DNA from 3 places in the Vibrio navarrensis genome. Region 1 is predicted to be linked to each of the others. Evidence: predicted binding sites of a transcription regulator. Region 1 holds the regulator's gene; each other region holds the start of a gene.
What was found. Region 1 encodes MetJ, which represses methionine synthesis genes. Its sites were predicted from a motif close to TTAGACNTNTANANGTCTAA; they were not measured.
Positions count from the first base shown of each region.

Region 2: metK (methionine adenosyltransferase) is a predicted target of MetJ. The motif match lies at 2,431-2,450, and genes of this name have one in related genera.
Region 3: metA (homoserine O-acetyltransferase MetA) is a predicted target of MetJ. The motif match lies at 5,593-5,612, and genes of this name have one in related genera.

Region 1 covers NZ_CP065217.1:293,689-303,574, reverse strand. The annotation lists gene I3X05_RS01340 (O-succinylhomoserine (thiol)-lyase) at 1-909, opposite strand, end outside; gene metJ (met regulon transcriptional regulator MetJ) at 1,119-1,436, shown strand; gene I3X05_RS01330 (malic enzyme-like NAD(P)-binding protein) at 1,548-2,828, opposite strand; gene rpmE (50S ribosomal protein L31) at 3,127-3,348, opposite strand; gene priA (primosomal protein N') at 3,610-5,811, shown strand; gene cytR (DNA-binding transcriptional regulator CytR) at 6,013-7,020, shown strand; gene I3X05_RS01310 (SPOR domain-containing protein) at 7,143-7,688, shown strand; gene hslV (ATP-dependent protease subunit HslV) at 7,844-8,398, shown strand; gene hslU (HslU--HslV peptidase ATPase subunit) at 8,424-9,755, shown strand.
Region 2 covers NZ_CP065217.1:2,991,110-3,000,995, forward strand. The annotation lists gene epd (erythrose-4-phosphate dehydrogenase) at 1-98, opposite strand, end outside; gene tkt (transketolase) at 212-2,206, opposite strand; gene metK (methionine adenosyltransferase) at 2,529-3,683, shown strand; gene I3X05_RS14070 (SprT family zinc-dependent metalloprotease) at 3,793-4,293, shown strand; gene endA (deoxyribonuclease I) at 4,413-5,108, shown strand; gene I3X05_RS14080 (hypothetical protein) at 5,145-6,479, opposite strand; gene rsmE (16S rRNA (uracil(1498)-N(3))-methyltransferase) at 6,710-7,441, shown strand; gene gshB (glutathione synthase) at 7,456-8,409, shown strand; gene I3X05_RS14095 (YqgE/AlgH family protein) at 8,461-9,024, shown strand; gene ruvX (Holliday junction resolvase RuvX) at 9,065-9,487, shown strand; gene I3X05_RS14105 (PilT/PilU family type 4a pilus ATPase) at 9,549-9,886, opposite strand, start outside.
Region 3 covers NZ_CP065217.1:1,521,399-1,531,284, forward strand. The annotation lists gene I3X05_RS06895 (MFS transporter) at 1-471, opposite strand, end outside; gene I3X05_RS06900 (LysR family transcriptional regulator) at 572-1,441, shown strand; gene I3X05_RS06905 (glutaredoxin family protein) at 1,438-1,665, opposite strand; gene I3X05_RS06910 (M48 family metallopeptidase) at 1,833-2,348, shown strand; gene rlmF (23S rRNA (adenine(1618)-N(6))-methyltransferase RlmF) at 2,345-3,409, shown strand; gene I3X05_RS06920 (hypothetical protein) at 3,477-3,692, shown strand; gene pilW (type IV pilus biogenesis/stability protein PilW) at 3,729-4,472, opposite strand; gene metA (homoserine O-acetyltransferase MetA) at 4,627-5,568, opposite strand; gene I3X05_RS06935 (nitrate reductase) at 5,918-8,518, shown strand; gene cobA (uroporphyrinogen-III C-methyltransferase) at 8,551-9,441, shown strand; gene I3X05_RS06945 (glycosyl transferase family protein) at 9,476-9,886, shown strand, end outside.

The DNA of each region.
Region 1 (9,886 bases):
AAAACTGAGCATCGAGCCAAAACCCGATTGCTGCTTTTTGGCAATCTCATGCCCCGGATGTTGCGGCAGGCTCGGATGGTAAATCGTCCCCACCAGCGATTCGCTTTGCAAAAAGGCTAAAATTTGCTGTGAGCTCTCTTCGTGCACGCGCATGCGCGCCCCCAACGTGCGGATGCCGCGCAGTGTCATGTAGCTGTCAAACGGCGTGCCGGTTGCGCCCAAACAGTTGCCCCACCACGCCAGCTCCTCGGCATGTTGCGCGGTTTTGGTCACCACCACACCGCCAATCACATCAGAATGGCCATTAATGTATTTGGTGGTGGAGTGAATCACGAAATCCGCGCCCAGCTCCAACGGCTTTTGATAGACCGGAGTGAGAAAGGTGTTGTCGACCGCCACCAGCGCGCCAACGCGATGTGCTTTTTCACACACTGCCGCAATATCGACCACGCGCACCAACGGGTTGGAGGGGGTTTCAATCAACAGCAGTTTGGGCTTGAGCGCCAAGGCCGCCTCCAGCGCCGCTGGGTCGGATTGATCAACAAAGCGCACCTTGAAATCGCCTTTGTTGGCGCGGGTATTGAACAAGCGATAAGTACCGCCGTAGCAGTCGTGCGGAGCGACAATCAGATCGTTTGGCGATAAGAAAGCAGAGACCCACAAGTTAAGCGCCGACGTACCACAGTTGGTCACCACCGCCCCTTGGCCCGATTCTAGCTCATACAGCGCCTGCTCCAGCAAGCCACGGTTGGGGTTGCCCGAGCGGGTATAGTCGTACTTAGGCACTTCGCCAAAGGCTGGAAAGCCGTAGTTGGTCGAAAGGTAAATGGGGGGAACGACAGCACGGAACTGACTGTCTGACTCAATACCAGTTCGAACGGCGATGGTAGCGGGCTTGCGAGTGCTCATAGTGTTTCCTTTCTCCAAAGATGCATTCTGAATGGGAATAGGCTACTGTTGTTTCAGCGTCATCCATTCCTTTTATCCGCCACTTTAACCAGCAAAATTTAAGACGTCAACACTTCTAGACGTCCATATGTCTTTGCTTATGGCGGTAAATCCAGCTACAATCTGCGCCTATTATTTTATTAACCAACGATAACGACTAAAGGTGCGCAATGGCCGACTGGAATGGCGACTACATAAGTCCATACGCAGAGCATGGGAAAAAGAGCGAGCAGGTGAAAAAGATCACTGTATCTATCCCATTGAAAGTGCTGAAAGTGCTGACCGATGAACGAACTCGTCGTCAAATTAATAACCTGCGCCATGCAACCAATAGTGAGCTGCTGTGCGAAGCCTTCCTGCACGCCTACACAGGCCAGCCCTTGCCGACCGATGAAGATCTGCGTAAAGATCGCCCAGATGACATTCCAACTGAAGCGAAAGCGCTGATGACGGCGATGGGCATTGAGTTCGAAGCTTACGACGACTAAGGATTGGCTGGTCAGTTCGGGGGAAGCGGCTGACTACCAAGCCAACAATAGAAATAAAAACGGGACGCCTTGGCGTCCCGTTTTGCTAACTGGTCTACATCATCGTTGGGCTTATTGCGCCATCATGTAGTTCTCTGGCATCGCGATGCGCGCCACACCGGAATCGACCGCCGCTTGCGCGACCGCTTTCGCCACGCGCGGTAGCAGACGTGGGTCCATCGGTTTTGGAATGATGTAGTGCGGACCAAACTCTAGGCTGTCGACGCCCGCTGCTTTCAACACTTCCGCAGGAACCGGTTCTTTCGCCAGTTGACGAATCGCATCCACCGCCGCCAGTTTCATCTCATCGTTGATTTCGCTGGCGCGAACATCCAATGCGCCGCGGAAAATAAACGGGAAGCACAACACGTTGTTCACTTGGTTTGGATAGTCACTGCGGCCCGTTCCCATGATCAAATCGTCACGCACTTCATGTGCCAGCTCAGGCTTGATCTCGGGATCTGGGTTTGAACAGGCAAACACCACCGGTTTATCGGCCATCAGTTTCAGCGCTTCTGCGGGCATCAGGTTTGGACCTGACACGCCCAAGAAGAGATCCGCGCCGGAAATCACATCTTCCAGCGTGCGTTTGTCGGTGTTATTGGCAAACAGCTGCTTATATTCGTTGAGGTCATCACGACGCGTATGGATCACGCCTTTGCGATCGAGCATGTAGATCTTCTCACGCATCGCGCCGCATTTGATCAACAGTTCCATACACGCCACCGCCGCCGCGCCCGCGCCCAAACACACAATCACACATTCGTTGAGTTTTTTGCCTTGCAGCTCGATCGCATTGAGCATGCCCGCCGCCGTCACAATCGCCGTGCCGTGCTGGTCATCGTGGAAAACTGGCACATCACAACGCTCAATCAGGCGTTTCTCGATCTCAAAACAGTCCGGCGCTTTGATGTCTTCAAGGTTGATGCCACCAAAGGTGTCGGCGATGTTGGCAACGGTATCGACAAACTCATCGATGGTGCGGTGTTTTACTTCGATATCGATCGAGTCTAATCCTGCAAAACGTTTGAACAGTAACGCTTTCCCTTCCATGACTGGCTTAGACGCCAGCGGACCTAAATTGCCCAGACCAAGAATTGCGGTGCCGTTAGAGATCACTGCCACCATGTTCCCCTTGGCCGTGTACTTGTAGACGTTCTCCGGGTTTTGTGCGATTTCACGTACTGGCTCAGCCACACCTGGGCTGTAAGCGAGCGCAAGATCTTTGGCGGTTTCGGCTGGTTTTGTCAGCGCAATGGCGATTTTTCCCGCCGTTGGGTAGGCATGGTAATCCAGCGCTTGCTGGCGGCGATCTTCTTCAGGGGTCAATGCCTGGCGATTGTCATCGGACATAGGTCGTTATTCTCTTTATATGTTTTGTGGGATAGGGGGAATGTTGCAAAATGACCTAAAACTCTGCGTTTTTAGATAATTTGGAGATAAATTCTAATTGATATAAGTCAATCTTCCTAGCCAAGAATGCGAAGCATATCTACAAAATGACCAAGAAAGGCGAAGGTAAGACCAGCAAAGGGCGAGAGAAAAGCGCCCCTGAACAACAACAAGGAAAATAACGAGGAAAATAATAGAAAGGCAAAAAGCAAAAAGGCCGCCGAAGCGACCTTTTCTCAAACAGTCATCACAAATGTGATTAGTTCTTACCGCTTGATAGAGCACCGAAACGCTTGTTGAAGCGATCAACACGGCCGCCTGTATCAACGATACGTTGCTTACCAGTGTAGAATGGGTGGCACTTGTCGCATACGTCTAGGTGGATAGATTCTTTAGCTAGAGTAGAGCTAAAAACGAAAGAGTTGCCGCAAGAACAAGTTGCGTTTACTGCTTTGTATTCTGGGTGGATACCAGCTTTCATGGGATAACCTCAAATAGTAGGCCGTGTCGCTATACGAGCCTTTGCCGCACACCACACGTAGTTAAAAATGAACTCTTAGATACCGCGCTCGCTGGTGCGAAGCCATATCTTAAGGCGCGATATAGTAATGAATCGACTCAAATGGATCAACCTATTTGCGCCATTTTGCGCTAGTTTTTTAATCAGCCATCGCTTCTCGAATTTGCCCGCCGCTTCCTTTAGACTGTCAGTCATTATTTTTCTGTTTACTCACGCTACCTTATGCGCCCATCGATTGCCCGAGTTGCCCTACCCGTCCCTCTTGATAAACAGTTTGATTATCTGGTGCCCAGTCATCTGTTTCCCATTATCGGCGGTCGGGTGAGCGTACCGTTTGGCCGGCAGACGCTGGTCGGCATTGTCACGGCGCTGGTGCAGGAATCGGACTTTCCGCGTGAGCAACTCAAATCGGTCAAAGCAGTGCTGGATAGCCAGCCGCTGTGGCCCGCGCCAGTGTATAGCCTGCTGCAATGGTGCAGCCAATATTATCAGCATCCACTGGGAGAAACGCTGCACAACGCCCTACCCGCGGCGCTGCGCAAAGGTAAAGCGGCCGATTTTGCCACTTTGCAGGAGTGGCAGTTAACCGAGCAAGGCAAAAGCCAGTTGATGCAGTATTTTGGCCGCGCGGTCAAACAGGCGCGAGTGATGAAAATGCTCGCCGATGGCCCAGTTAGCCATCAGCGCTTTCTCGATGAAGAGATTTCTTCTACGGTGCTCAAAGCCCTCGAAGAGAAAGGTTGGATCGAAAGCCAAGACAAAACGCCGCAAGTCCAAGCTTGGGGCGAGGCGATTGAAAATGAGAACGACAAGCCGAAACTCAATCAAGAGCAAGCGATCGCCATTGCCACCGTACAGTGCCAGACGAGCTTTGCCAGCTTCTTGCTTGAGGGGGTGACGGGGTCGGGTAAAACCGAAGTGTACTTAAACCTGATCAAACCGATCTTAGCCCAAGGTCGCCAAGCGCTGGTGCTGGTGCCGGAAATCGGCTTAACCCCGCAAACCATTAACCGTTTTCGCCGCCGCTTTAATGTCCCCGTGGCGGTGATTCACTCGGGTCTGAACGACACTGAACGCCTCAACGCTTGGCTGAGCGCGCGCGACAAAGTGGCTGGCATTGTGATTGGCACTCGCTCGGCCTTGTTCACGCCGTTTGCCGACTTGGGCATGATCATCGTCGATGAAGAGCACGATACGTCCTATAAACAGCAAGATAGCCTGCGTTACCACGCGCGCGATGTGGCGGTGATGCGCGCCGCCAAAGAAGATATTCCGATCATCCTCGGCTCGGCGACGCCAGCTCTGGAGTCGCTGCACAATGCACTCAGCGGCAAATACCACCATCTGACTTTAACCCAGCGGGCCGGCGTTGCCGTACCAACACGCAACCAAGTGCTGGATGTCAAAGGGCTCTATTTGGAAAGTGGCTTGTCTGCGCCCTTGATTGTCGAAATGCGCCGCCATCTCCAAGCGGGTAATCAGGTGATGCTGTTTCTCAATCGGCGCGGTTTCTCCCCAGCACTGATGTGCCACCAATGCGGCTGGATTGCGGAATGTAAACGCTGCGATGCCTACTACACCTACCATCAATACAGCAACGAGATCCGCTGCCACCATTGCGGCTCGCAGCAGCCGGTGATTCATCAGTGCCAAGGATGCGGTTCCACTCAGTTGGTCACCGTTGGCGTCGGCACCGAGCAGCTAGAGAACCAGTTGGAAAACCTCTTTCCCGAGTACAAAGCGATCCGTATTGACCGAGACAGCACGCGGCGCAAAGGCAGCTTGGAAGATGCATTGCAAGCGATCCGACGCGGCGAGTATCAAATCTTGATCGGCACGCAGATGCTGGCCAAAGGGCACCATTTTCCTGATGTGACGCTGGTTGCTTTGCTTGATGTGGATGGCTCGCTCTACAGCAGTGATTTTCGCGCTTCCGAGCGATTGGCCCAGTTGTTTATCCAGGTGGCCGGACGCGCTGGGCGCGCCAGCAAACCCGGTGAAGTGCTGCTGCAAACCCATCATCCGGAACACCCGCTGCTGCAAGCCTTGCTGACCAAGGACTATCGCTCGTTTGCCCTAAGCGCGTTAGAAGAACGACGCATCGCCCAACTGCCGCCCTACAGCTTTTTAACCCTGTTTCGCGCCGAGGCCAATCACAGCGAGCTTTGCGAGGTGTTCTTGCGCCAAGTTCGTCTCACCCTCGAGTCCCATCCCTTGTTTGATGACACCTGTTTAGTGCTTGGGCCGACCCCGTCGCCGCTGGCCAAACGCGCGGGCAAATATCGCTGGCAACTGCTGCTGCAAACGCAAAGCCGCGTCTTGATGCAAAAATTGTTAATCAGCGCGAAACCGGCGATTGAAATGTTACCGAATGCAAAGAAAGTACGATGGATCGTAGACATTGAGCCACAGGATTTGAGCTAGCAAACGATAAAATCTTCAAACAATCTTCGATACTTGCAAGGTATTACCTTTTTACGTGATGACAATCACATGAAGAATGTAAATTCTGTTAATTCCGCCGTAACTTTCGCTGAAGAAATGAATAGACTATCCGGGTTATCTCATATTTTGCATCAGAACAATAATTGAACGTCAATCATGGCGAAAAAGAGGGTTTAATTTATGGCGACAATGAAGGATGTTGCCCAGCTTGCTGGTGTCTCGACCGCCACGGTCTCAAGAGCACTAATGAATCCCGAAAAAGTGTCGGCCACCACCAGAAAACGGGTGGAAGACGCGGTTTTAGAGGCTGGATATTCACCAAACTCGCTTGCAAGAAATTTACGTCGGAACGAATCAAAAACCATAGTAACGATTGTCCCAGACATCTGTGACCCTTACTTTACCGAGATTATTCGCGGTATCGAAGACGCAGCGATGGAGCAAGGCTACTTGGTTCTACTGGGCGACAGTGGTCAGCAAAAGCGTCGCGAAAGCTCGTTCGTCAACCTTGTCTTCACCAAACAAGCCGATGGTATGTTGCTGCTTGGCACCGATCTGCCGTTTGATGTCAGCAAGCCGGAGCAGAAAAACCTGCCGCCGATGGTGATGGCGTGTGAGTTCGCCCCCGAGCTCGAACTGCCCACCGTGCACATCGACAACCTAACCTCGGCGTTTGAAGCCGTGAACTACTTAACCCAGTTGGGTCACAAACGCATCGCGCAAATCTCAGGTCCATCGTCTGCGGTGCTGTGTCAGTTCCGTCAGCAAGGCTATCAACAAGCGCTACGACGCGCTGGCATCACCATGAACCCGGATTACTGCGCGGAAGCCGAATTCTCGTTCGCCGGCGGTACAGAGGCCATTCGCCAGTTGTTAGAGTTACCTGAACCGCCGACAGCCGTATTCTGCCACTGCGACACCATGGCGATTGGCGCGATTCAAGAAGCGAAAAAACTGGGCCTGCGCGTTCCACAAGATCTCTCCGTGGTCGGTTTTGACGACATTCAATTTGCCCAGTACTGCGATCCCCCTTTAACCACCATCTCTCAGCCGCGCTATGAGATTGGCCGTCAAGCGATGTTGATGATGCTTGAAGTGCTCAAAGGGCATGAGATCCACAGCGGCTCTCGCCTGCTCGAAACGCAACTGGTGATCCGTGGCAGCGCCGCGCCACCGAGATTGCGTTAAGCGCTCAAACCAAGTCAAAGCGGCGCATTGTGTTGCGTCGCTTCCTTTTATTACGCCGTGCCCTGTTCTGTTCTGTCATTCTGGATTACCATGTCTGGCTGAATAAATCATAGTTAGTAATTATCGTGGCTAAAGATTATGTAAGGCGTGGTCGTAGCCCCAAAAAACCGGCTACTAAAAAGACCGCCACAGCGAAAAGAAAACCTTGGCGCGCAGGCCTACTGGCAATTTTGCTGGTTGGCGCGTTTGGCTATGGCCTGTATATCCTTAATAACGACCCGGAGCCCCCCGTGCCGGTCGTGCAACAAAGCAAACCAACTCCCAAGCCCGCAGCGAAAAAAGAGCTGCCTCCTCCGCCAGAAGAAAAATGGCAATACGTGGAGTCTCTGCCTAAACGCGAAATCGAAGTGGTGGCCAAAGAGCAGGAAATCTCAGCCATTCCTTACATCATGCAGTGCGGTGCTTACAAAACGCTAGATCAAGCTGAAGCGCGCAAGCTAGACATCGCCTTTCAAGGCATCACCAGTAAGATCCGCAAAAAAGAGGGCAGCGACTGGTATCGCGTGGTGCTAGGGCCGTACACCACCAAAAGGGACGCCGAGCGCGATCGGCATAAGCTGCAACGCGCCAAAATTGAGCCTTGCGCGATCTGGAAAGAAGCGCAGTAAAATAGCAAACTCGAAAAGGCGCAAGTGCATCACTTGTGCCTTTTTATTTGCCTCGGCTGGCCCCCTTTCTCCGCCCTCGATTCGCTCTTGAATTCTCTTTTACCACCCCCATATATCAAACAACTCCATCGTGAAAAGTATCAAGAGGTCTGCTCGTGACTACCATAGTATCTGTACGTCGTAACAACACAGTCGTCATCGCCGGAGACGGACAAGTGTCTTTGGGCAACACCGTCATGAAAGGCAATGCGCGCAAAGTTCGCCGTCTTTACAACAACAAAGTGCTGGCTGGCTTTGCAGGTGGCACAGCCGACGCCTTTACCCTATTTGAACGCTTCGAAAGCAAATTGCAGATGCACCAAGGCCATCTGACCAAAGCCGCGGTTGAACTGGCCAAAGATTGGCGCAGCGATCGCGCTCTGCGCAAACTCGAAGCGCTGCTCGCCGTGGCCGACGAAACGGCGTCGCTCATCATCACTGGTAACGGTGACGTGGTGCAGCCAGAAAACGACCTGATTGCGATTGGCTCAGGCGGCGCTTACGCTCAAGCCGCTGCCACTGCGCTGTTGGAAAACACCGACCTAGACGCACGCGAGATCGCCGTCAAAGCGCTCAATATCGCCGGTGACATTTGTGTGTTTACCAACCACAATCACACCATTGAAGAGCTCACGGCCACGCCAGAGTTGCCAAGCGCAACCCAAGCGTAACTTATACAGAATTTGAGGAAGCAAGATGTCTGAAATGACTCCCCGCGAAATTGTGCACGAACTGAACCGTCACATCATTGGTCAGGAAAAAGCAAAACGCTCGGTGGCGATTGCCCTACGTAACCGCTGGCGCCGCATGCAGCTTGAAGAAGGGCTGCGCGCCGAAGTCACCCCAAAAAATATCCTGATGATCGGCCCAACTGGGGTAGGTAAAACCGAAATTGCTCGCCGTTTGGCTAAACTGGCCAACGCACCGTTTATCAAAGTCGAAGCGACCAAGTTCACCGAAGTCGGTTATGTGGGTAAAGAGGTGGAAACCATTATCCGCGATCTGACCGACGTGGCGGTGAAAATGACCCACCAGCAAGCGATGGAAAAAGTGCAGTTCCGCGCTGAAGAGCTAGCGGAAGAGCGCGTGCTTGATGCCTTGCTGCCGCCAGCACGCGATGCATGGGGGCAAAGTGAGCAGAGCGACGACAACTCCAATACGCGACAAATTTTCCGCAAGAAATTGCGTGAAGGTAAGCTCGACGACAAAGAGATTGAAGTCAATGTCGCTGCACCGCAAATGGGCGTGGAGATCATGGCGCCTCCGGGCATGGAAGAGATGACCAACCAGCTGCAGGGAATGTTCCAAAGCCTTGCGGGCAACACCAGCAAAAAACGCAAACTGAAAATCAAAGATGCAATGAAAGCGCTGATCGAAGAGGAAGCGGCGAAGCTGGTCAACCAAGAAGAGCTGAAAGATCAGGCGATTTACAACGTTGAGAACAACGGCATCGTGTTTATCGATGAGATCGACAAAATCTGTAAGCGCGGCGAAAGCTCAGGCCCAGATGTCTCTCGTGAAGGGGTGCAGCGCGACCTACTACCGCTGATTGAGGGCAGCACCGTATCGACCAAACACGGCATGGTGCGAACTGACCACATTCTGTTCATCACCTCCGGCGCATTCCAAGTGTCCAAACCGTCTGATTTGATCCCCGAGCTGCAAGGCCGCCTGCCGATCCGCGTCGAGCTCGAAGCGCTGACCAGCCACGATTTCAAACGCATCCTGACCGAACCTAAAGCCTCTCTGACCGAGCAATACATCGCCCTGATGAAAACCGAGCAGGTTGATATCGAGTTCACTGAAGATGGCATCAGCCAAATAGCCGAAGCCGCATGGACCGTCAACGAAACCACGGAAAACATCGGCGCACGCCGTCTGCACACCGTGATGGAACGTTTGATGGATGAAATCTCCTTCGACGCCACAGAAAAATCTGGCGCCAAGTTTGTCATCGACGCGCAATACGTCAAGCAGCGCCTCGGTGAGTTTGTCGCAGACGAAGATCTGAGCCGCTTTATTCTTTAAGGGAAAACAAGGTTCTAGGTTCTAGGGAAGAGCAGGTACTAGGAAAGGCAAGAGCGTAAGAGAAGGTCCTGGGGTCCTGGGCCCTTGGAAAAGCGGAAAAAAAGGTCCTATGGTCCTGGGGAAGAGCAAGA
Region 2 (9,886 bases), 840 kb from region 1:
GCCACCACCTTGATCTGCTGATGCTTACCGCTCTCATACACGGCTCTTAAAACATTACGACCTATACGTCCAAATCCATTGATCGCAACTTTTAGCATAATTCCATCGCCCCACATTTTTTTCGTGTCACGCATAGTAACTGATCGAAAACCTTTGCGCATTAAAATAAAAGCCGAGTCAGGTTGACTCGGCTTGTTCCACTTTGTAGCGTTTAAGCGATGATTTCTTTCGCGGTGTTCACCACGTTTTCTACTGTGAAACCAAACATCTTGAACAGTTGGTCCGCTGGCGCTGATTCACCGAAGGTGGTCATACCGATGATGCGACCGCCAAAGCCGACGTACTTGTACCAGAAATCGGCAATGCCCGCTTCGATAGCAATACGCGCTGTTACGTCTGATGGCAGTACCGCTTCACGGTAAGCGGCGTCTTGTTTGTCGAATGCATCGGTTGATGGCATGGAAACCACGCGCACTTTCTTACCTTCTGCGGTTAGTTGCTCAGCGGCTTTCACTGCGAGTTCAACTTCAGAACCCGTCGCGATAAGGATAAGCTCAGGCTTGCCTTCGCAATCTTTCAGGATGTAACCACCTTTGGCGATGTCTGTCACTTGCTGTGCCGTACGCTCTTGCTGCGCTAGGTTTTGACGCGAGAAAATCAGCGCTGATGGGCCATCTTTGCGCTCAATCGCCAGTTTCCATGCTACTGCTGATTCCACTTGGTCACATGGACGCCATGTGCTCATGTTTGGTGTTAGACGTAGCGATGCGATTTGCTCAACGGGTTGGTGAGTTGGGCCATCTTCACCCAAGCCGATAGAATCGTGCGTGTACACTTGGATGTTCTGAATCTTCATCAGAGCCGCCATACGCATTGCGTTACGTGCGTATTCCATGAACATCAGGAAGGTTGCGCCGTAAGGAACAAAACCACCGTGTAGTGCGATACCGTTCATAATAGCAGTCATACCAAATTCACGTACACCGTAGTGGATGTAGTTACCAGAGAAGTCGTTCGCTTCTAGAGATTTAGAACCCGACCACATGGTTAGGTTAGAAGGCGCTAGGTCAGCAGAGCCGCCCATGAATTCTGGCAGCATTTTACCAAACGCTTCTAGCGCGTTTTGCGATGCTTTACGTGACGCAATGTTTGCTGGGTTTGCTTGAAGATCAGCAATGATTTGGCTTGCTTTCTCTTCCCACTGCGCTGGCAGTTCGCCATTTACGCGGCGTTTGAACTCTGCGGCAAGCTCAGGGTACTCGGCTGCGTATGCCTCGAACTTCGCGTTCCAAGCGGCTTCTTTTGCAGCGCCTGCGGCTTTTGCATCCCACTGTGCGTATACATCAGCAGGGATTTCAAATGCTGGGTGTTCCCAACCTAGGAATTCACGCGCTGCGGCAATTTCTTCCGCGCCTAGCGGTGCACCATGACAGTCGTGCGAGCCTGATTTGTTTGGTGAACCAAAACCGATGATAGTCTTCGTACAAATTAGCGTAGGACGAGGATCCGCTTTAGCGGCTTCAATTGCTGCGTTGATCGCTTCAGCATTGTGACCATCCACTGCTGGGATAACGTGCCAGCCGTATGCTTCAAAACGCTTAGGCGTATCGTCAGAGAACCAGCCTTCGACGTGACCATCGATAGAGATGCCGTTGTCATCCCAGAATGCGATCAGTTTGCCTAGACCTAGCGTACCAGCAAGAGAGCAAGCCTCGTGCGAAATGCCTTCCATCAAACAGCCATCACCCATGAACACGTAAGTGAAGTGGTCGACGATGTCGTGGCCTTCTTTGTTGAATTGCGCTGCGAGCGCTTTCTCAGCCATTGCCATACCAACAGCGTTGGTGATGCCTTGGCCTAGCGGGCCAGTTGTTGTTTCGATGCCCGGTGCGTAGCCGTACTCTGGGTGACCTGGAGTCTTAGAGTGAAGCTGACGGAAGTTTTTCAGATCATCGATAGATAGCTCGTAACCGCTCAAGTGCAGTAGCGAGTAAATCAGCATAGAGCCGTGGCCGTTAGACAGTACGAAACGGTCGCGGTCCGCCCACTCTGGGTTTGATGGGTTGTGGTTTAGGTGGCCACGCCAAAGAACTTCAGCGATGTCCGCCATGCCCATAGGTGCCCCTGGGTGGCCTGAGTTTGCTTTTTGTACGCCGTCCATGCTGAGTGCGCGGATTGCATTAGCGAGATGTTTACGAGATGGCATGTCTGCTCCTGAGTGCATTAAGCGATGTAATAAGAAAAATTGCGCTGGCTATTTTCGCAAAGCAATCTCTGCTCTGCAAACGATTTACCCGAGAAATCCCCCTAGCAAACCATGCTCTACTTCACTGAAAGCGAAATAGAGCAAATTCTTCGCACTAGCAAGGCAAACGATTACTTTTGACTCATACTAAAAAATCACTTGTAATTCGAGTATTCAAAACTAGAATAGACGTCTAGATGTAGAAACACCTACAAATCGTATTTCATTCCCGGAGCTGAGAGCAAGTGTTCAGCTGCGAAAATCAATCAAAAGTGGAGCTCTCATGGCAAAGCACCTGTTCACTTCTGAGTCAGTATCAGAAGGCCATCCAGACAAAATTGCAGACCAGATTTCTGATGCGGTTCTTGATGCGATTCTTGAGCAAGACCCGAAAGCACGTGTTGCATGTGAAACTTACGTAAAAACCGGCATGGTCATGGTCGGTGGTGAAATTACCACTTCTGCCTGGGTTGATATCGAAGAACTGACACGCGAAACCGTACGCGAAATCGGCTACGTTCACTCAGACATGGGCTTCGACGCCAACTCTTGTGCTGTTCTCAACACCATCGGCAAACAGTCTCCTGACATCAACCAAGGCGTTGATAAAGCCGACCCTAAAGAGCAAGGTGCGGGCGACCAAGGCATTATGTTCGGTTACGCATGTAACGAAACCGAAGTACTGATGCCAGCACCAATTACCTACGCGCACCGTTTGATGGAACGTCAAGCGAAAGTACGTAAAGATGGCACGCTGCCATGGTTGCGCCCTGATGCGAAATCACAGGTTACTTTCCAATACGATCAAGGCAAAATTGTTGGTATTGATGCGGTTGTGCTGTCTACTCAGCACTGTGATTCTATCTCAACACCGGATCTGCGCGAAGCGGTGATGGAAGAGATCATCAAGCCTGTTCTTCCTTCAGAATGGCTAAACAAAGAAACCAAGTACTTCATCAACCCAACCGGTCGTTTCGTTATCGGTGGTCCCATGGGTGACTGCGGTCTGACCGGTCGTAAGATCATCGTTGATACCTACGGCGGCGCAGCGCGTCACGGTGGTGGTGCTTTCTCTGGTAAAGATCCATCGAAAGTAGACCGTTCTGCCGCTTACGCAGCACGTTACGTGGCGAAAAACATCGTCGCAGCTGGCATGGCTGATCGTTGTGAAATCCAACTGTCTTACGCTATTGGTGTAGCGGATCCAACCTCTATCATGGTGGAAACATTCGGTACTGAGAAAGTGTCGCACGACATCATCATTGAAGCCGTTCGCCAGTTCTTCGACCTACGTCCATACGGTCTGCAAGAGATGCTGAATCTGCTTCAGCCAATCTACAAGAAGACCGCTGCATATGGTCACTTCGGTCGCGAAGAGTTCCCTTGGGAAGCAACCGACAAAGCAGCACTACTGCGTGAGTTTGCTGGCATCAAATAATCAGCCTCTTCTCGAACAGAAAGCCTCTGCTACAATGCAGGGGCTTTTTATTATGCGTATAAATTGATTATGCGTAAGAAAACAAATTTCGCCGTTTGAAGAAGAGCCCATGTTGCACCACGAACTAGCCGAACAATCCTCGCAAGTCCTCGCCCACTGTATCGCCTTAGCCGAGCAACGCTTTCAGCGCACTTTCCCTCTGCCCAAACTCAGTTTTAACGTTCGAGGCAAAGTGGCGGGAAAAGCTTACTTGCAACTGAATGAGATACGCCTGAATCCCGTATTGTTCAAAGAGAACCCTGATGAGTTTTTGCAAGAGGTGATTCCTCACGAAGTCGCCCACCTCATCGCCTATCAGATATTCGGGCGCGTCAAACCTCACGGTAAAGAGTGGCAAGCGATTATGGAGCAGGTATTTCAGCAACCAGCAAGAACGACGCATCGCTTTAATATCCATTCGGTCCAAGGGAAAACCTTTCAATATCGCTGCGCCTGCGCCGAGTACCCACTGTCAATTCGCCGCCACAACAAAGTGCAACGTCATCAAGCCAGTTATTGCTGCACAAAGTGCCGTCAGCCTTTGCAGTTTACCGGATTACAACTCAGTTAGCGGCCTCTCTAAGCTCGCCCTCAGCGCAGTTTTGACTCAGCTTTAACAATTCGCTCACTACTTCGCGGCAAAACTGAGTGCTACAATCTAAAAAGTCATACTTTTCTAAGACTTTTTAGATGAAATACCTATTTTCACTACTGGCGGCTCTCAGCAGCTTGCCTGTACTGGCTGCGCCCCCGGCCAACTTCTCTGCGGCGAAGAAAGAGGCGCTACAAATTTACCAAGATTATCCGGTCAGTTTTTACTGTGGCTGCGAGATTCAATGGCAAGGAAAGAAAGGCATTCCAGATTTGCAATCTTGTGGTTATCAAGTGCGTAAGCAACAAAATCGTGCCAGTCGTATTGAGTGGGAACATGTGGTGCCCGCTTGGCAGTTCGGCCACCAGCGACAATGTTGGCAAAACGGTGGACGGAAAAATTGCAGCAGACATGATGTTCAGTTTCGCTCGATGGAAGCGGATCTGCATAACCTCACCCCAGCGGTTGGTGAAGTCAACGGCGATCGCTCGAACTTTAACTTTAGCCAGTGGAATGGCGTTGATGGTGAGACCTATGGCCGCTGTGAAATGCAGGTCAATTTCAAAGCGCGTAAAGTGATGCCGCCGGATCGCGCTCGGGGCTCGATTGCTCGCACTTACCTCTACATGAGCCGAGAGTACGGTTTCCAACTGTCGAAACAGCAGACTCAGTTGATGCAAGCATGGAATAAAACTTATCCCGTATCGGAGTGGGAATGCATACGCGATGAGCGAATTGCCAAAGTTCAGGGCAACCACAACTCTTATGTGAAGGAAGCGTGTCAAACGCGATAGAAAAATCCCAGTGTCGCCACTGGGATTTCATCATACTTACTCTTTCGCGCCGATATCCTCAAGATAACCAAAGCGTTCTTTACGCTCTTGCTGTGGGGCATAACGCATTTCGCCGGACTCATCGTAAGAACGACCAACAATTTCACACCACCCTTTCCCTAGCGGCATTGTCTTTGGACGCATTGTGCTGCTAGGCATATTGGCGCGAATGTCATTTTCACTCACATTCAAAATGCGTTGTGCGACCAACACGGCACGATCACGCACATTAGCATCGGCGAGACGATTGCGCTGTCCCCACAACACTTTCCAATCGTTACAGCTATAATACGTCGTTTGTGGAACCGACAAGAACGCCACTTCTGAGTACACCTTGTACTTTTTGTACATCATGTAGCTTTCAAACAGCATAGCGACATCCTCTTGTGGCGTAGAGTAGCCGTAAAACGCCGCCGCGCCATCTCGTTCAAATTCGCCACCCGCCTGTTGCCCCGTAGACTGACGAACTCTATCGGTCATGGCTTCACCATGAAATGAGACTTGTGCCGCTTCCAATAACAATGCAGAAGTGAGAGGCTGACTGCCGGTCAACTGCTTAGCCACATGATCAGCGGATTCAATCTCGCTGTAAATGGTGCCGCTATCGGCCAATTGCAACAAGTCATTTGGCGGTAGCAGATCGTTCGCGTGCGCCAGTTCATGAGACAACAAACGGAATAGACCCGGTGCAATTTGTTCCGTTTTACGCTCCCCATTGCGCGTAGCATCGTAGTCATTTGAGTAAGTAACATAGTCAAACGTGCTGCTATCCAAATAGCGAGTAGCGCTGTCATAGCTGAACTGTTTTGAAAATGCCTGACGATAATCTTCTTGCTGGTAAATCGTGCTCCAATCGCTAGCATTACGCCACAGGTAGGCAGCATCAATATACATAGAAGCGGTCGATGGATGATAAAATGACGGACGAATATCATAACTGAGCACTATAGTGTTCAGTGGCTTAAACATATTCAGCAGGTCCTGATCATTGATTTCACGTAGCGCGTCGATAAAGCTTTCCGCCATCCAGGCATGAGAAACCAATAAACGGGAACGAATATCCTCAATAGTGACATTTTGCTGCTTGTCAGCACCGATTGGGCGAATTTTTTCTAACAAGCAAGAGCGTCGCTGCTTGTAGATCTTGGCACACTCCAGCGCGGCGTCTGAAAGTTCAGAGGCTTGATAGGCATAGATTTTACTCAATGATGGATCACCTTTGATATTGGGTGAACCAGGGCCATTTGGGCCATCAGATGAAGAAGAGCCGCCATTACAGCCAGCTAAAGTCATCAGCAGGGCACAAGCCACTGCCAGTTTGGTCTTTTTCATAACACTATCCATGATTATTGTACTTATTAATTTGTTTAAACTTTGCCAGCTTGAATACGTTCGCCCCCGCAAAGCGGCATACAAACTATTCAGGAAAACAATAAATAACAATCACTTTGGCGAAAAATTACGACCCTGCGCTTAAATTACCATACTGACTTGTTTTTTCTCCTCTGAGCATCCATGTTAATCTCTAATTCATTCTGTCTGTTGCAGGAACTCGAAACACAATGCGCATCCCTCGAATTTATCACCCCGAAACACTCCATCTGCACCACATCGTCGCCTTGCAGGAAGACGCTGCTGGCCATATCGGCCGCGTTTTGCGCATGAAAGAAGGGCAAGAAGTGCTGCTGTTTGATGGCAGTGGCGCACAATTTCCTGCCGAAATCACCGAAGTCAGCAAAAAGCAGGTGTTGGTCAAAGTGACACAGCGGGAAGAAAACAGCAGCGAGTCGCCTTTAGATCTCCATTTGGGGCAAGTGATCTCGCGCGGTGAAAAGATGGAGTTCACCATCCAGAAATCGGTAGAACTTGGGGTCAATACCATCACGCCACTGATTTCGGAGCGCTGCGGCGTTAAGTTGGATGAAAAACGCTTTGAGAAAAAACTCGCTCAGTGGCAGAAAATAGCCATTAGCGCTTGCGAGCAATGCGGACGTAACACCATCCCAGAGATTCGACCCATTATGTCGCTCGAAGCTTGGTGCGCGGAAGAGTACGACGGCCTAAAGCTCAATCTGCACCCTCGCGCCAAATATTCGATCAACACGCTACCAGCGCCGGTCAGCAAAGTGCGCCTGCTGATTGGTCCTGAAGGGGGCCTCTCTGCAGAAGAGATCGACATGACGCAAACCTATCACTTTGAAGAGACCCTACTCGGTCCACGCGTGTTGCGTACTGAAACAGCAGCACTGACTGCCATTACCGCGCTACAAGTTCGTTTCGGCGATTTGGGTTAATACGGAGAACACACATGATCAAACTCGGCATCGTAATGGACCCTATTTCGTCCATTAACATCAAGAAAGACTCCAGCTTCGCCATGTTGCTGGAAGCGCAACGTCGCGGTTGGGAAATCCATTACATGGAGATGAATGATCTACACTTAGAGCAAGGCGTGGCGATTGCCGACACCAAAGTGGTCGAGCTAAAAGAAGATCCTAACGGCTGGTACCAATTTAAGTCAGAGCAAACCATTGAACTGGCTGAACTGGATACGGTGTTGATGCGTAAAGATCCACCATTTGACACAGAATACATTTACGCCACCTACATTTTAGAGCGCGCAGAAGAGCAAGGCACCTTAATCGTCAACAAGCCACAAAGCCTGCGTGATTGTAACGAGAAACTCTTTACCGCTTGGTTCCCAGAGCTGACGCCAATCACCATGGTGACGCGCAAAGCAGAAAAGATAAAAGCGTTTCGTGAAGAGCATGGCGACATCATCCTTAAACCGCTTGATGGCATGGGTGGTGCATCAATTTTCCGAGTCAAAGAGAACGATCCGAACGTCTCAGTGATCATCGAAACCTTGACCAATCACGGACAAAACTACGCGATGGCGCAAACCTTCGTGCCAGACATCAGCAATGGCGACAAACGTATTCTGGTGGTGGACGGCGAACCCATGCCTTACTGTTTAGCGCGCATCCCAGCCAAAGGGGAAACGCGCGGTAACCTCGCTGCTGGCGGTCGTGGTGAAGCTCGCCCACTGAGCGAAACCGATAAGAAAATTGCACTAGCCGTCGCACCAACGCTGAAAGAAAAAGGGCTGATTTTTGTTGGTTTGGATGTGATTGGCGATAAGCTCACCGAGATCAACGTGACCAGCCCAACTTGTATTCGCGAGATTGAAGCGGCGTTTGATATCTCGATTACCGGTAAATTGATGGATGCGATTGAGCGCCGCCTGCAAGCCAAAGCTTGAGCACTCAAGAGCCAGTTGGGGCCGGATGGCCCCTTTGACGGGGAGTCATGTATGAATTTGACCAATCATTTTCTGGTGGCCATGCCGGGGATGAAAGATCCCTATTTCCAGCACCGCGTGATCTACATTTGTGAACACAATGAAGAGGGCGCGATGGGGCTGATGATCAACGCGCCAATCGACATCACCGTGGGCAAAATGCTGGAACAGGTCGATGTGCAGCCAGTTCATCCGCAGCTGCATACACAAAGCCTGACCAAACCGGTGTACAACGGCGGCCCAGTTTCCGAGGATCGCGGTTTCATTCTGCACCGCCCCAAAGATTACTACGAGTCGAGCATTCAGATGACCGATCACATCGCCGTCACTACGTCCAAAGATATTTTGACGGTACTCGGCACGGAAGCGGAACCGAGCAGTTATCTCGTCGCTTTAGGCTATTCAGGCTGGAGCGCTGGACAGTTGGAAAGCGAGCTAGCGGAAAACGCTTGGTTAACCGTCGAAGCCAGCCCGGAAATCATTTTCGATACCCCTATCGCCCAGCGTTGGCAAAAAGCGGTACAGATGCTGGGTATTAATGCCATCCAACTTTCCAATCAGGCAGGGCACGCTTAACTCGCTGCCCTTCACTCACTTATTGTTACTTAGGTTATTTATGTCACGTACCATCATGGCTTTCGATTTTGGCACCAAGAGCATTGGCAGCGCCATTGGCCAAGAAATTACCGGCACCGCATCGCCGTTAAAGGCCTTCAAAGCCAACGATGGAGTTCCCAATTGGGACGAGATTGAAAAGCAGATCAAAGAGTGGCAGCCCACGTTACTTGTGGTCGGGTTGCCGACCGATCTGCACGGAAAAGATCTGCAAACCATCACTCCTCGGGCGAAGAAATTTGCCCAGCGGCTGCATGGCCGTTTCGGTTTGCCCGTGGAGCTGCACGATGAGCGCCTTTCCACCACCGAAGCACGCGCCGAACTGTTTTCGATGGGCGGCTACAAAGCCTTAAGCAAGGGCAATGTCGATTGTCAATCTGCGGTGATCATTCTAGAAAGCTGGTTTGAAGCGCAGTGGGGCTAACCGGACGAGGAAAATCGCAAGAGAGGGACAACTTTCCCTCTCATTGCAGAAAAGTCCGGGCTTAATCCATATCGATCTTCACATTGGCCAAGGATCCGGTGTTATTGAGATCGCCGCGCTGGGTTTTGAGCATCAAACGCAGATCGTTGGCCGAATCGGCACTGTGCAACGCATCTTCTTCGTTGATCTTACCTTCCACCACCAACTTATACAGCGATTGATCAAAGGTCTGCATGCCGATTTCTTTGGAGCGCGCCATGGTCGCTTTCAACTCATGCAACTCGCCGCGGCGGATCAAATCCGACACCCTTGGGCTGTTGAGCAACACTTCAAACACGCCGTGACGGCCTTTGCCGTTTTTATCACGCAGTAACTGCTGACCAATCACCCCTTTGAGAT
Region 3 (9,886 bases), 1.2 Mb from region 1:
CAAACCGCCGCTGATCCGGCCGCTGATGCCACCCAGCGAATTCGCCGCAATGTAGCCGCCAATGGCATGGCCAAAGGCGCTTGGGCTGAGTTCTTCTGCCATGTACGCCACCGCCACGGCGGCAAACGCCGCGAGAGCAACACCCAGTAAGGCGCGGCAGGCAACGACAAACAGAAAGGAGTCACTAAAGAGCAGCGCGGCGCTGCACAGTGGAATGGCAAACAGGCCAGAGAGCATGACGCGGCGACGGCCAATTTTTTCGGACAATACGGCCATCGGTACAAGGCTAAAAGAGAGGCCAAGCGTGGTGGCGGCGAAAATCCAGTTGACCTGCGTTTCTGAAACGGCGTATTCGAGTGCCAGTTTTGGCAGCATGGGTTGGAAAAGATACAGATTGCAGAACACCAAAAAAGAGCCCAGTGCGAGTGCAAAGGTAATATGTCGATACTGTTTGCTGCCAAGGTCGTACATCTCTAATCTCATCCACCTGTCGATTTGTGAGCACAGTATCAGTCGTCTCATGATAAACAAAATATATTAAAAATATGATAACGATATATTTTTGATCTTCATGGAATCGAAACAACTCAAACAATTCGTCGCGGTGGCAGAGCATCGCAATTTCACCCGGGCCGCCGAAGCGCTGCACATCGCCCAGCCAGCGCTAAGTGTATCCATTAAACGCTTAGAGCAAAGTTTAGGCGTGACGCTGTTTAAGCGAGAGGACAAACAGATCGCGCTGACCACAGAAGGGGAGACGCTCTACCAGCACGCCAAACGGGTTGTACAGCAGTTGCACGACGCCGAACTCGCCATCAACGAGCTGAAGGGATTGGAAAAAGGGGAAGTGCGTCTTGGCGCGCCCAGCATGATGGGCAGCTATTTTTTTCCGGAGATCTTGATGGCTTTCAAAAGCCACTATCCCAATCTCAAACTGACCTTGATAGAAGCGGGCACGCAGTCGATCCGGCGTATGCTGCTTGAAGGTGAACTCGATATTGGCGTGATCACCGAAAACGATCTGCCGGAGGATTTGGAAACCGACCATCTTTTTTCTAGCCAAATGATGGCGGTGGTTGGCAGCGAGCATCCGCTAGCGGAGCGCACCTCGTTAAGCTTTGCGGAGTTTTTCCGCCACGAGTTGGTGATGTTTAAGTCGGGCTATTTCCATCGAGATTTCCTCGACCATTTCAGCGCCCAGCATGGGATTGAAATGCAGTATTCGTTTGAAACCAACTTGCTGCCGCTGATCTTAAAAATCGTCAAACGGGAGTTTGCCATCACGGCGCTGCTGGAACTGGTTACTGAACACGAAATTGGCATCAAAGGGGTGCCGTTTGATCCACCTGTGACGCTCAACTTGGCGCTCGCTTGGCGTCGCGGCGGCTATTTGTCGGTGGCGGATCGCACTTTTATCGAATTTATCAAGCAGTACGTTTAGCTTTTATACATACGCTCAAAGTTGCTTGGGTTCCAGCCAATCATCAGACGATCACCGATTTTCAGCACCGGAACCGAGCGCGCCCCAATCGCGTCGAGCTCTTTTCTGCCGCGCTGCATTTTGGCATTACACAAACGGTACTGAATGCCTTTACTATCGAGATAGCGCTGTGCGTCTTTACAGTGAGGGCATTTGTCTTTGATGTAGAGGACAACTCGTTTCATGTTTTGCTACCGATGCAAGGAAAAAGGGGCGCAAGTGTAGCCAATTAATCGCGACGGGAAAAGAGCCAACGAGAAATGCGATGAATCAAGGCGTCGAGTCGGGTAAACTAGCGCGCTTTGTTTGGCGCTACGTTTCAGTGGCACGAGAAACCAAGGGTAGAGCAATCTTGCATCCGTCACTTCGTTATATTCAGGGATATCCTGCCTACATTGTTGAACCAGTGAGCAAACTTATCGACACGGGCCGCTTAATCGGCTGGTTTGATCAGCGTTACCCAACGCGCCACGATATTCGCAGTGAAAAAGCGCTGTTTGATTACGCGATGGCGATAAAAAACCAGTTTATGAAGAAAACCGGACCGATCAGCAAGGTGGTTTACGACGCTAAGATCCATCTGATCAACAATGCGCTCGGGCTACACAGTGTGATTTCGCGTAACCACGGCGGCAAGCTAAAGTCGAAAAATGAGATCCGCATTGCCAGTGTTTTTAAAGACGCGCCCGAGCCGTTACTGCGTATGCTGGTGGTGCATGAGTTGGCTCACATCAAAGAAAAAGAACACGATAAGGCGTTCTACGCGCTCTGCTGCCACATGGAACCGGACTATCATCAACTGGAGCTCGATGCTCGTCTCTTTATGATTTATCTCGATCTCAAAGCTCAGGAAAAAAAACAGTCATGACCAACAAGCGCCAAACAGTTCGAGCTCAGAGCAAGCCCGCAGAGAAGCAGATACCCTCGTCGGCCAGTGTCGATTTTGCCAAAATCAGTCGTGCAGGATTACATCAGCGCAACCAACATCGCGGGCGATACGATTTCAAAAGGTTGACCGCCGCCTTACCTGCGTTGGCTCCTTTTGTGCTACACAATCCCAAAGGGGAGCAGAGCATCAACTTTGCTGATGCCAGCGCGGTGAAAATGCTCAATAAAGCGCTACTGTGCGCCTATTACCAGATCCAACACTGGGATATTCCGCCCGGTTATTTATGCCCGCCCATCCCCGGGCGCGCTGACTACATCCACCGTTTGGCTGAACTGCTAGAAAGTGAAAATGGGGCTGGTGATTATCCGCATGGCAAAGTCAACGCACTGGATATCGGTGTCGGCGCGAACGCCATTTATCCGATCATTGGCATTCACGAGTATGGCTGGCACTACACTGGCAGCGACATTGATCCGAAATCCGTGCAGTCGGCACAACGGATTGCCAAATCCAATCCGATGCTGGCTGGCCAATTCGTTGTTAAACGGCAAGACAATCCGCAATCCATCTTTCGTGGTGTGATTGCGCCGGGGGAACGTTACGATGTCACCACCTGCAATCCACCGTTTCACGCTTCGGCGCAAGAGGCGGCAATGGGTTCACAGCGCAAACTGAACAACCTCTCAGCTAACCGATTGAAAAAAGGTGTCAAGGCAAAAGCGGGCTCACAAAAATTGTCGCAAAACAACCCTATACTTAACTTCGGAGGTCAAAATTCTGAATTGTGGTGCGATGGTGGAGAATCCTCCTTTTTACGCCGCATGGCCAATGAAAGCCAAGGATTTGCCAGCCAAGTATTGTGGTTTAGTACGCTAGTCTCAAAAAATGACAATGTGAGACCTTTACGTAAACAGTTGGAAAAATTAGGTGTACGCAGTATTCGTGTCGTCGAGATGAGCCAAGGACAAAAAATCAGTCGTTTTGTCGCTTGGTCGTATATGGATCGGCAAGAACGAGGAGAGTGGGTTAAGTTGAAGTGACGTCAGTGTTTGGCTTTGCGTCATTGACCAGCGAAAACGAATAGGTTGCGTAACAGGAGGGCATGCGATGGATTTTGAAATTTATCTACCCTGTCAGCCAGATTGGCTGTGTGAAAGCTTCCTGAGCGTTTTTACTGTCCTGCTTTTGGTTGGATTGGTGGCGTTTATTCGAATTATCTATCGTGAATACCGCACCATAAAGCGCAAAAGTCAGGTGAGAAAACTGCGCGATACGCACCGCAAAGACAGGTATAAAATCCGCAATTCCACATCAAGACGTTAGCCTAAACCGCCTGAGTGAATCTCAGGCAGTTTTGTACTAAATGGCGCTTAGGCTTTGTTTGGCCGTCAACTTTTCTAACTCCTGCTGATATTTTTTCACCAACGCTTGGTTATCCGCTTTTTGTTCCAGCTCGATCAGCAGTTGCAGTGAGGGCGATTGTAAGCCGTAGCTTTGATGAAAACGCATCAAACGCAGGCGAGCTTGCGTGTAGTTGCCTGCGTCGATTTCCAACTTAGCGAGGTTGAGGATGGATTTGGGGCGGTGCGGATCGTAATCAATCGCTCGGGTGAAATAGGTTTGTGCTTTGGCTTTAAAGCCTGCTTTTAAGGCGCAAAATGCCGCGTTTTCATAACTGGCCGGGATCAAATAATAGTAAGGCTGGGCAATCGCTTGGTTGAACAGTTTGTCTGCTTGTGCGTAGTCCCCCTGTTTGCATAAAAAAGTGCCGTAGTTGTTGAGCACATTGCCGTTTTTGGGATACTGGCGAGTCGCTTTTCGATAGAGATCTTGCGCTTTGCCATTTTCGCCAACCAGCTCGTAATAGTGCGCCATGGAAAGCTGAGCGCGGTAGTAATCTGGTGCGTGGTTTAGCGCCTGTTGTAAGTTGTCGTAGGCTTTGACCATCGCGCCATTGTCGAGATAGCCAAGCCCCAAAGCAATGCGCGATTCGGCCATATCAATCGGGTCGGCATTGTTGGCGACTTGCCCTTCGGTGATGGTGATGCAACCCGTCAGTAGGGCAAAACTCAGCAGTGGAATGAAGCGAAACGTCTGATTCATCTTGAATTTTCTTCGTGCGATGCAAAATTTACCACGATGATAATTCCTCTGGTCGCCATGCCTATCAAGCTGCGAATAAGATGCGAGTCACTTTGCATATTCGGCAAAAAGGCCACCTTGCGGCGGCCTGAGAAGAGAGAAGCTGAAGCTTCGGCTATTCGTCTTTGGTGAAGGCGTCTTCACTGAAATGGTCCAAATCGAATGGGGTTTGCTGGTAAACGCAGTAGTTGAGCCAGTTAGAAAAGAGTAAATGACCGTGGCTGCGCCAACTGGCGATCGGCGCATTATCCGGATTGTCATTCGGGTAGTAGTTGACCGGAATCGCCGGCTCCAGCCCTTCACCGAGATCGCGCACATACTCATTGTGCAAAGTGTGCAGGTCATATTCTGGATGACCGGTAACAAACACATTACGCTTATCTTTGGTGCTGGCCAGATAGACGCCAGCCGTGTCTGAGGTAGCGAGAATGTCGAGATTGGTGTGCTCGGCTAGATACTCGGGCGAGAAATCGGCGTAGCGTGAATGCGGCGCTAAAAAGGTATCATCGAAACCTCGCAAAATCGCATGGTAAGGATGATGAATTTTGTGTTGATACACGCCCGAAAGTTTCTCTTTACGGGTGCGTTTCGGCAGGTCATAGAGTAGCTTGAGGCCCGCTTGGGCCGCCCAACACACATACAAAGTGGAAGTGACATGAGATTTTGCCCACTCCATGATGGTTTGTAGATGTTCCCAGTAGATCACATCCTCAAATTGCACCAGGCCGAGCGGCGCGCCAGTAATGATCAGGCCGTCGAAGTTACGGTTTTTAACCATTTCAAACTGACGATAGAAATTATCCAAATGCTCCGTTGGGGTATTTTTACTCGGGCGGTCATCAATGCGCAGCAGTTCAACATTCACTTGCAACGGGCTGTTAGACAGCAGGCGAAGGAACTGCGTTTCGGTCTCAATTTTTTTCGGCATCAAATTGAGGATCAACACACGCAGAGGACGAATTTCCTGACTGGCCGCGCGCGTTTCACTCATCACGAAGATATTTTCATTTCGCAATACATCGGCGGCGGGTAATTGATCTGGAATACGAATAGGCACAGCTTTCTCCCTAAGCTCATGGTTTTGGACGTCTATACATCTAAACCTATCTTATTTTTTTTGTGATGTCGACAAGGAAAATCGGCGAAGTGCGTTTTGTTGTACACGCACTGCGCAAAGGGTTTGCTCCAATCTGGTGCATTGGAAAGTGCCGAATAGCCAGAGAAACAAGCTAACCCATTGAAATAAATAGATCTCGAACTTTGGCATCTGATTTGCTTTCTGGTTTGCTTAGAGCTTAAAAAAGCCATCAAACGCACCATTCTTGCTGCGTTTATGGTGCAAATTAAGGCAATGAAGCCTCTTCCGTTAGCGGGAGAGGCTTTTTTTATGGCTAAAGGAGCGGATTATGCAAGGATGTACCCAGACAACATGCCCCTATTGTGGGGTGGGTTGTGGTGTCGAAGTTAAGCAACAAGAGATGGTTGGGGATGCCACCCACCCGGCCAATCAGGGCGCCCTGTGCGTCAAGGGCGCAGCGTTAGCGGAGAGCTTGCGCATGCCCACGCGTTTGCTCTATCCGAAACTCTCAGGTCAACAAGTCAGTTGGCCACACGCCAGCGAGTGGATCGCAGAGCAGTTTTTCCAAGCGATGCAGCAGCATGGCGCGGATTCCGTGGCGATGTATGTTTCTGGGCAACTGCTCACCGAAGACTACTATGTCGCCAACAAGCTGATGAAGGGTTATGTCGGCAGCGCTAATATCGATACCAACTCGCGCCTCTGCATGTCCTCAGCGGTCGCGGCTCATGTACGTGCTTTTGGTGAAGATGTGGTGCCAGTCAGTTACAACGACCTCGAACATGCAGAGCTGATCGTCATTTGCGGCGCGAATACCGCCTGGACACATCCGGTGCTGTTTCGGCGCATTCAGCAAATTCGAGAGCGCAAGCCAAACGTGAAATTGGTGGTGATTGACCCGCGCAAAACGGTGACCGCCGAGCAGGCGGACCTGCACTTGGCGATTGCCAATGACAGTGATGTGGCGCTGTTTAACGGTTTGTTGCGCTATGCGATTGACCAGCAAAAGTTAGATGACACCTTTATTGAGGCGCATACGCAGGGGTTTGAGGCCTTGCTCGAAGTGGTGATGCAAGAGAAGTATCAACTGCCCGCAGTGGCGAGTCGCTGCGGTTTAAGTATTGAAGCTTTGAGCACTTTTTATCGCTGGTTTGTCGCCAGTCAAGCCAGCATGACGCTGTTTTGCCAAGGGGTGAATCAAGCTCAAAATGGCGTGGATAAAGGTAACGCGATCATCAATGCACATTTAGCCACCGGACAAATCGGCGAGCGTGGCGCTGGGCCATTTTCGCTGACCGGCCAGCCTAATGCGATGGGCGGCAGAGAAGTGGGTGGATTAGCCAATCAACTGGCGGTGCATCGCGGTTTCGATCCGAGTTCGATTCGCGCGGTGCACCAATTTTGGCAATCTCCACGCATTGCGGAAAAGCCGGGATTGAAAGCGGTTGAACTGTTTGATGCGCTGGCGCGCGGTGAAATTAAGGTGCTGTGGATCATCGCCACCAATCCGGTGGTCTCGATGCCGGATAATCAAGCGGTGCGAGAGGCTTTATCTGCCTGTCCGTGCGTGATTGTCTCCGACATCACTGCTGATTCTGACGTGGCGCAGTATGCCGACTTGCTATTGCCCGCAGCAGGCTGGGGGGAAAAGCAAGGCATGGTGACCAACTCGGAGCGGAGACTGTCCCGCCAGCGCCGTTTTCTCTCGCCCCCAGGCGAGGCGAAAGCAGACTGGCAGGCGGTGTGTGACGTGGGCTCACTTCTGTGCGCTAAACTCGGGGCCAAAGATGGTTTTGCCTTTGACTCTGAAGCGGCGATTTTCCGCGAGTTTGCCGCGCTTAGTGGCATCAACCGCGATTCACCTCTCAAGTTCGACTTGTCCGCGTACCAAACGATGAGCGATGAGGGCTACCAAAACTGGGCTCCGACGCAGTGGGGCGGTGAGTCGCCTTATCGCAACAAGCAGTTTTCTTACCCGGATGGTAAAGCGAGATTTATCGCTGTTGAGCCAGGTGCTACGGGCACAAACGCTGAAAACCAAGCTGGACTCTGGTGGCTAAATACCGGTCGTCAACGAGATCAATGGCATACCATGACCCGCACCGGGCACATCGAAAAACTGGCGGGCAGTGAAGTGGAGCCGACGGTTTATCTCAATGCGCTGTCGGCGCAACGTTTAGAGGTGACCAATGGTGAGTTTCTCTCGCTGCGCCACGCAGAGCGCGATCACGCACTCCTTGCCAAAGTTGCAGTGGATGAATCGCTCTCGCTGGGCCAGCTCTTTATGTCGATGCATTGGGCAGGCGTCTATGCAGGCGGCAGCCAAGTTAACGCGGCTGTTTCTGCCAAGGTTGACCCTATTTCGGGCCAACCCGCCTTCAAATCATCCTTGGTACGTGCAAGCAAAGCCAATATCGCCACTTTTGGCCTCTATATCGGTAAAAATCCCCCTCCGGAAACAAGCGCGTACCGGGCCTATCAACATCAAGACAAGGTTGGCATCTGGCGTTTTGCCAGTGAAGAGCCAATCTCTCTGGAAGTATTGAGCCGTTCAAACAGTAAGTATGTGACTTGGCAACTCTCTCAGGGCTGGATTGGGCTCGAGATCGCCGCAGAAAGCTCATCCATCGGGCTGACTGAGGAAAAAGTCGAGTCGATTTTGCTCAGCTCACCCACTCCGCTTAACGCCGACTATCACGCCCTCAGTGCACTCATTGGTCAGCCAGTGCAATGGCAAGCGCTGATGCAAGCCGCCTTCGCGACTCGGGTAAGTCAACTGGTGTGCAGCTGCTTGCGAGTAACCGATGTGCAAATAGAACAGGCGATCGCCAAACAGGGCGTGAGCAATCTCGTTCAACTGCAAAGTCAGCTTAAATGCGGCACCAACTGTGGATCTTGCGTGCCGCAGCTCAAACAGTTTTTTGGCTGAACATGGTTAAGTGAGCGAAAAGGAGAAATCGTATGGAAAGCAAAACAACCCGCCACTCTTTAGAGGGCAGCTACAGCAAGCACATGTTTTTGGATGCCGAACGCTTTCAGGCTGAGCACGCGGGGTTAAGCGGGTCGCCAAATCAACGAGGCTTTGTCTCTTTGGTTGGCGCGGGGCCGGGCGATCCGGACTTGCTGACGGTGAAAGCGCTGAAAGCGCTACAGCGCTGCGATATGGTGGTCTATGATCGTTTGGTTAGTCAGGAGATACTCGATTTGATCCCGGCTTCGGCCGAGAAAATCTACGTGGGCAAACGCTGCGGCGAGCCAAGTTTGAAGCAAGCGGAGATCAATCAAATTTTGCTGCAATTTGCCAAGCAAGGGCGGCAGATTGTGCGTTTAAAAGGCGGTGATCCGTTTATTTTTGGTCGTGGTGGTGAAGAGGCCCTGGCGCTGGCGGAGCATCACATTCCCTATACCGTGGTGCCGGGCATTACTGCCGCGATTGGCTGCGCCGCCAGTTGCGCGATTCCTCTTACCCATCGTGAAATGGCGAGAAGTGTCACGCTGGTAACAGGAACGGTCGTGACCGGGCAGCTTCCGGCGTGGTCAGCGATTATTGCTGCAGGGCAAACACTGGTGTTCTACATGGGTCTTGAGTCGGCCAGAGCGATTGAACAAGGCTTGCTCTCGCATGGCGTTGCGGCCGATTTTCCCGTGGCGATTGTCACCCAAGGCAGTACCCCTTTGCAGCAAACGCACGTGACACAGCTGGCTGCGCTGGAAAAAACAGCGCTCCAGCTCAAAGGTATCAGCCCGGCATTGATCATTATCGGCGAAGTCATCACACTGCGAGATAAACTGATCACCACTTTAGAAGCGGTTGCTTGGCAGACATCCCAGCCTTTGACGCTGGACGTTTAGTGCACAAGTTAACGCGAAAACATATCGAGGAAGTATGAGCATCATTTTAGAGTGTATCCGCACCGTCGGGCGAGGCGAGCGTGGACGTAAACCACTGACGTTTGCTCAGGCATACCAAGTGATGGATGAGTATCTTGACGGACAAATAGAAGACGATCAGATGGCGATGCTGCTGATGCTGATCCGCGTACAAAATGAGACGCGTCAGGAGATCGCCGGGTTTGTCAAAGCGTTTCAGAGCCGTGTTCCCAATCTCGGTGCCGATGTGGATTGGCCTTGTTATGCGGGCAAAAGGCCCTCAGCGGGTAAGCCTTGGCATCTGCTGGCGGCCAAGATTTTAGCCGAGCAAGGCTATAAAGTGCTCCTGCACGGTTACAACGACAAACCTGCTGAACGTGAGCATGCCGAGCACTATCTGCCATCGCTCAATATTGCTCAAGCCGCA